DNA from 2 places in the Selenomonas sp. oral taxon 136 genome. Region 2 is predicted to be linked to the other one. Evidence: riboswitches for the same ligand, from Rfam matches in the RefSeq annotation. Region 2 holds a riboswitch; the other holds the start of a gene.
The links. Region 2 has a riboswitch for thiamine pyrophosphate ahead of cytX (putative hydroxymethylpyrimidine transporter CytX). Riboswitches for the same ligand answer to the same signal wherever they lie in the genome.
Positions count from the first base shown of each region.

Region 1 (3,406 bases), 970 kb from region 2:
GATTGGTACACCGTTCGGCATTCTCGTTGCGCATATTATGGAAATGTTTGCGGGGTAAATCTCGTATCATTGATCAAAGGCATGCAGAAGGATTCGCTTTCTGCGTGCCTTATTTTTTATGAAGGAAATCTGCCTGCATTGTCGAATTAGAGCATCATGAATCTTTTTGAAGAGGTGACGGAATGATCAAAAAGGGAATTATCCTGGCAGGCGGCTCAGGGACGCGCCTTTATCCGCTGACGAAGGTCGTATCGAAGCAGCTCATGCCAATCTACGACAAGCCGATGATCTACTATCCGTTGAGCACGCTCATGCTTGCGGGCATACGGGACATCCTCATCATCACGACGCCGAGCGACAGTGAGCTCTATCAGAGCCTCCTCGGTGACGGAAGTCAGCTCGGTATTGCCATCTCGTATGCTGTACAGCCGAGTCCCGACGGACTGGCACAGGCATTTCTCATCGGTGCAGACTTTATCGGCGGCGAAGGATGTGCGCTCGTGCTGGGGGACAATATCTTCTACGGCTCGGATTTTGCGCAGGTGCTGCAGCAGGTGGTACAGCACGACACGGGGGCGACCGTGTTTGCCTACTACGTGTCCGATCCCGAGCGGTACGGCGTCGTCTCCTTTGATGCGGACGGCAGCGCACTCTCACTTGAGGAAAAACCAAAGCAGCCGAAGTCCAACTACGCTGTGACAGGACTTTACTTCTATGACCATGACATTGTCGACATTGCGCGCGCAGTACGCCCGTCGGCACGCGGGGAACTCGAGATCACCGATGTGAATATCGCCTATCTTACGGCAAAGAAACTCCGTGTGGAGCGGCTGCGGCGCGGTTATGCATGGCTGGATACGGGTACTCATGAGTCTCTCCTGTCGGCAGCGGCCTTTGTCCAGACCATCCAGGCGCGGCAGGGACTGAAGATCGCCTGCATCGAGGAGATCGCCTACCGCATGGGCTATATCGATGCCGAGCAGGTGCTCCGCCTTGCAGAACCGCTGGCAAAGAACGAATACGGCGTGTATCTGAAACGCATCGTGGATGAAATGTAGGGGATAGCATGAATGTCATTGAAACAGCACTGCCCGGGGTTATGATCATAGAGCCGCAGGTGTTTGGCGACGCACGCGGCTGGTTTATGGAGAGCTGGTCGGAAAAAAAAATGGAGGATGCGGGGATTCACGCCGCATTCGTACAGGACAATCACTCCTTTTCGGCACAGAAGGGGACGCTGCGCGGCCTGCACTATCAGCTGAACCCCATGGCACAAGCGAAACTCCTGCGCGCCTCGCGCGGTGCGATCTTCGACGTTGCCGTTGACATCCGCCGCAATTCGCCGACCTATGCGCAGTGGGTAGGAGCAGAACTCTCTGCGGAGAACTATCGGCAGCTCTTCATTCCGCGCGGCTTTGCCCATGGCTTTATCACGCTGACCGACGATGTGGAGGTGCAGTATAAGGCAGATAATCTCTATGCACCGGACTGTGATGGCAACATTCGATGGGACGATCCCACGATCGGTATTGCATGGCCGCTCACACCGACCGTCCTTTCGGAGAAGGACGCCGCCGCGCCGCTCCTCGCGGAGCGCAGTGAATTGAATTTCGTCTATGAGGCATAGAACAATGATTTCCTAGGTTGACACCTCATAGGAGAAGAACTATAATAAAAATACAAGGGGAGCCGAAAGGCTGAGAGTGGATTCGATCCTGACCCATAACCTGATTTGGATAATGCCAACGTAGGGAAATAGGCCTTTACTTTTAAGCGCATTCGAGCGTCATCCATTTCATTTTGGGTGGCGCTCTTTTTGTGCAGGCAAGTTGCATGAGGCGGCTTGTGTGTGATTCGGACGGAACGGGTTGGGAAAATGATGCAGCAGGAGGAAGCAGTCATGCTGGAAAGCTATTTGGACAACGTAAGAGAGAATGCACCGCTCGTGCATAACATCACCAACTATGTGACCGCAAATGATGTGGCGAATGCCATTCTGGCGGTTGGTGCAAGCCCCATCATGTCGGATGAGCCGGAGGAAGCCGCCGATATCACACGAATTTGTGACGGGCTGAACATCAATATCGGCACACTGCACAAGCAGTCCATCCGCGCGATGCATCTGGCCGGAAAACGCGCCATGGAGCTGGGTCATACGCTGCTTTTGGATCCGGTAGGCGCAGGCGCATCGAAGCTGCGCACTGAGACGGCGGCTGCCCTTATAGAGGAGCTGCACTTTACGGCAATTCGCGGCAACATATCGGAGATCAAGGCACTATGTCTTGGCAGCACGACGACAAAGGGAGTGGACGCAGATGCTGCGGATGCGGTTACTGAAGCGAATCTTGTAGATATGATTGCGTTTGCAAAGATGTGTGCGCAATCATGCGGAAGTGTTATCGCCATTACCGGTGCCATTGATTTGGTCGCTGATGCAGAGGCATGCTATGTCATCCGCAATGGGCGCAAAGAAATGAGCAGCATTACGGGAACGGGTTGTCAGCTCTCCGGCGTGATGACTGCCTTTTTGGCGGCAAACCCCGGCCATGCCTTAGCGGCTGCGGCTGCCGCTGTTGCTGCAATGGGACTCGCCGGCGAGATTGCGATGGAGTATATGACAGACGGTGATGGAAACGCCACATATCGGAATCGGATCATCGACGCGCTCTATCATATAACAGCGGAGCGTATGAATCAAGGAGAAAGGATCGAAATCCGATGATACGGCAGCGAGTGCAGACGAAGGCTCCATGCGAAACGAGCGGGGGCGACAGGAAAGAAGATGAATGAAATGCTTGTGAGGAAAGAAGACCTTCTCCTGTACGCGGTGACCGATCGTCGCTGGCTGCATGGGGGAAGACTGTATGATGCGGCAGAACGTGCGCTGCAAGGAGGTGCGACATTCCTTCAGCTGCGTGAGAAAAGCGCAGGGACAATGCCGCGCGCTTCCTTGCTGGAAGAAGCACGGGCGCTTCGCTTGCTTTGCCGGCGTTATCGTGTACCATTTGTGATTGATGATGATGTGGAGCTGGCCATGGCAATCGGCGCCGATGGCGTCCACGTGGGACAGAGCGATATGGAGGCAGGTGCAGCCAGACAACGCATAGGGAAGGACAAAATTCTCGGCGTCTCGGTACAGACGGTAAAGGAGGCGCGGATTGCCGCTGGGTGCGCTGCCGATTACTTGGGGGTGGGGGCTGTATTTCCTACCAACTCCAAGGAGGATGCCGAGGCTGTTCACTATGAAACGCTGAAAGAAATATGTTCAGCGACAGCAGTTCCCGTTGTCGCAATCGGCGGCATCAACGATGAAAACGTCATGCAGCTTGCCGGCAGTGGTATTGCGGGCGTCGCCGTTATTTCAGCGATCTTTGCCAAGGAGGATATCCGCCTTGCAGCGCAGCGC
Region 1 is NZ_CP014239.1:1,998,608-2,002,013, forward strand. It holds gene AXE86_RS09545 (DUF819 family protein) at 1-58, shown strand, start outside; gene rfbA (glucose-1-phosphate thymidylyltransferase RfbA) at 183-1,058, shown strand; gene rfbC (dTDP-4-dehydrorhamnose 3,5-epimerase) at 1,067-1,627, shown strand; TPP riboswitch at 1,673-1,771, shown strand; gene thiM (hydroxyethylthiazole kinase) at 1,901-2,722, shown strand; gene thiE (thiamine phosphate synthase) at 2,783-3,406, shown strand, end outside.
Region 1: another riboswitch for thiamine pyrophosphate. It lies ahead of thiM (hydroxyethylthiazole kinase); the one in region 2 lies ahead of cytX (putative hydroxymethylpyrimidine transporter CytX).

Region 2 (3,406 bases):
CTCTCCACCCTCTACAAGCGTCTGGGGAACTACGACGAGGCGCTTCGTCTCTTTGACGAGGCGCTCGCGCTGCCCATCATTGCCAAGAACGCCGTCATGGTGCAGGAGTTTCGACACTCCCGCCGCACCCTGCACGCCGTTTCGGATATGCTCCGCGCGCGGGGAACCCCTGCGCTCCCCTTCGGCGAGGTGCCGGAGGATGTACTGGCGGCGGCTGACCGACAGGCGGGCAATCACACCTGACATTTTATGAAAATGGAGGAATAAATATGAAGAAAAGCGTTGACATCCTAGGACTTCCCGTCATCAGCATCACAGAGGGGCGCGAGCTCGGCATGAGCAAGACCCTCCTCATTGATGCGCCGAACCGCATCGTCGCAGCGATCACGATTGAGGACGAGGACTGGTATCGCGGAGTCAAGCTCATCCCCTACGATAACGTGATTGCCGTCGGTGACGATGCCGTCACCATCAACAACAGCGAGAACATCCTTACGCTCGATGCGGCGGGAGATTTTGAAACCCTGCTCGACGACAACATCCGCGTCATCGGTACAAAGGCGATCACGCGCACGGGTGTCATTCAGGGCAATATCACAGAGATCTACATCGGTGACGACGGCAGCATTGAGAAATGCGAGATCACTGCGCCTGAGGGATCGACATCCGAGGTCACGGCAGATCAGGTCGCCATCTTCGGAAAGGAAGTCACGGTCATCTCGCCGGAGGGCGATGCCGTAAAAAAATCTGATGCAGCGTCTGCACCGGCGGCACCCGCTGTGACAGCCCCCGCAGCAGAGCCCGCTGCGGCTGAGCCGGTCGAGGAGACTGCCCCTACGGAGGAGACGCCTGCCGAAGAGCCGGCTGCTCCGGAGGAGACGGCTGCCCCCGAGGCACCGGCAGAGGAGCCCGCACCTGCCGCAGAGGAGCCTGCCCCTGAGGCACCGGCAGAGGACGAGGCCAAGGACGCAGAGCGCGCGAACGAGGATCGTCACCGCCGCTTCCTCCTCGGCAAGAAGGCGACGCGCACCATCAAGATGGACAACGGCGTCGTCATCGTCGAGGCGGGCGCGGACATCACCGAGGAAGTCCTCCAGAAGGCCAAGCTCGGCAACAAGTTCATCGAACTCTCGATGAGCGCACAGTAAGGAACAAACAATAGAATAGGGGAGCTGACAGCAGTCGGCTGAGAGGGGACAATGCGTCCCGACCCATAACCTGATTTGGATAATGCCAACGTAGGGATATATGTGCAGATAGCGCGGCTATGTCAGTTGGCATAGCCGCGTTTTTGCATAGAAGGAGGCTCACATGGACAAGCGTACAAGTATCCCCGCAAATGCACTGATCTGGTTCGGTGCGGGCGTTTCGCTCGCGGAGATACTCACGGGCACATTCTTCGCGCCGCTCGGCTTTCGCGACGGCGGGATTGCCATTGTAGTCGGGCACATCATTGGCTGTTTTTTACTTTTTCTTGCAGGGCTGATCGGTGCACGTACGCGCCGCAGTGCGATGGAGACGGTCAAGATGGCGTTCGGTGCACGTGGCGGGCTGCTCTTCGCCGCACTGAACGTCTTTCAGCTCGTCGGCTGGACGAGCATCATGATCTACGACGGTGCACTCGCGGCAAATACGGTGATGGATGCAGGGCATTGGCTCTGGTGCCTTGTCATCGGCATACTGATTATTGTTTGGATTCGGATCGGGATCCTGCGCATCGAGCGCGTGAACGCCGTCGCCATGACAGGGCTGTTCCTGCTCACCGTACTTCTCTGCTCTGTCATTTGGGGCAGCGCGGAGGCGACGGGATCTCCTGCAGGCGAGACGATGAGCTTTGCGATGGCACTCGAGCTCTCGATTGCGATGCCGCTCTCATGGCTGCCGCTCATCTCGGACTACACGCGCGAGGCAGAGAGACCCGCCACCGCTGCCGCCGTGAGCGCACTCGTCTACGGGCTCGTCAGCTGCTGGATGTACTTCATCGGCATGGGGGCGGCGATTCTCACGGGCGAGTCGGACATCGCGCAGATCATGCTGCATGCGGGGCTTGGTGTGGCGGGGCTCGGCGTTGTCATCCTCTCTACCGTCACCACGACGTATCTCGATGCGTACTCGGCGGGTGTCTCAAGCGAGAGCATCGTGCGCTCCGTCTCAGGGCGCACCGTCGGCATCGGCGTGACCATCCTCGGTGCGGTTGCGGCATCGCTCTATCCGATGGACGACATCACTGGCTTCCTCTACATCATCGGCTCGGTCTTTGCCCCGATGATTGCCGTCCAGATCGCGAGCTACTTCCTCCTGCGCGAGGATGCGGTGGGACGCTCTGTCCACACGGTCAACCTCGCTGTCTGGTTCATCGGCTTTCTCTGCTATCGCTATCTTATGACACTCGATACCCCCGTCGGCAGCACCCTCCCGACCATGGCAATCACGCTTTTGCTTGCACTCGCGGCAAATCGTATCTTTGGAAAACGTGCAGCATAAGAAAGGAAAAACTGCGATGACCTCATCAACCCTCAACCAAATCCGCGCGGCCTCCCCGCTCGTCCACTGCATCACCAACTACGTCACCGTCAACGACGTTGCAAACGTCCTGCTCGCCATCGGTGCGCGTCCCATCATGGCGGACGATCCGGAGGAGGTGGAGGAGATTACCGCCCTCTGCGCGGGACTCTGCCTCAACATCGGCACACTCAACGCGCGTACCATCCCGAGCATGATTGCGGCAGGCAAACACGCACGCGCTCTCGGACATCCTGTTGTGCTCGATCCCGTCGGCGCGGGGGCAAGCAGACTGCGCACCGAGACCGCTCTGCGTATCCTCGATGAGGTGCATCTGACCGTCGTGCGCGGCAACATCTCCGAGATTCGTACACTGGCGATCGGGAGCGGCACAACACAGGGCGTCGACGCGAGCGCAGCGGATGCCGTCACCGAGGAGACTCTCGCGGCGACGGCGGACTTCCTGCGCGGCTTTGCGGCACGCGCGGAGGTGATCGTTGTCGTTACGGGTGCCATCGACCTTGTGACGGATGGTGTGACCGTGTATGCTGTCCGAAATGGGCGCGCCGAAATGGGGCGGGTCACGGGGACGGGCTGTCAACTCTCCGCCCTCCTTGCGGCAGCTCTCGCTGTTGAGCCTCTGGGACTTCTCGCGTCCGTTGCCGAGACTGTTGCCCTGATGGGCGTTGCGGGGGAGATCGCATGTGCGCAGATGGGGGAGCGCGACGGCAATGCCACGTACCGCACACGGATCATAGACAGCATTTACTGCATGACGGACGAAGAACTCTCGGCACACAGCAGAATCACGAAGCTCTAAGGAGGGAACACGATGAAAATGCACACAGCACTGACCATTGCGGGCAGCGATTCAAGCGGCGGCGCGGGGATTCAGGCGGATCTC
Region 2 is NZ_CP014239.1:1,029,945-1,033,350, reverse strand. It holds gene AXE86_RS04960 (tetratricopeptide repeat protein) at 1-243, shown strand, start outside; gene AXE86_RS04955 (PRC-barrel domain-containing protein) at 270-1,148, shown strand; TPP riboswitch at 1,156-1,262, shown strand; gene cytX (putative hydroxymethylpyrimidine transporter CytX) at 1,312-2,484, shown strand; gene thiM (hydroxyethylthiazole kinase) at 2,501-3,322, shown strand; gene thiD (bifunctional hydroxymethylpyrimidine kinase/phosphomethylpyrimidine kinase) at 3,335-3,406, shown strand, end outside.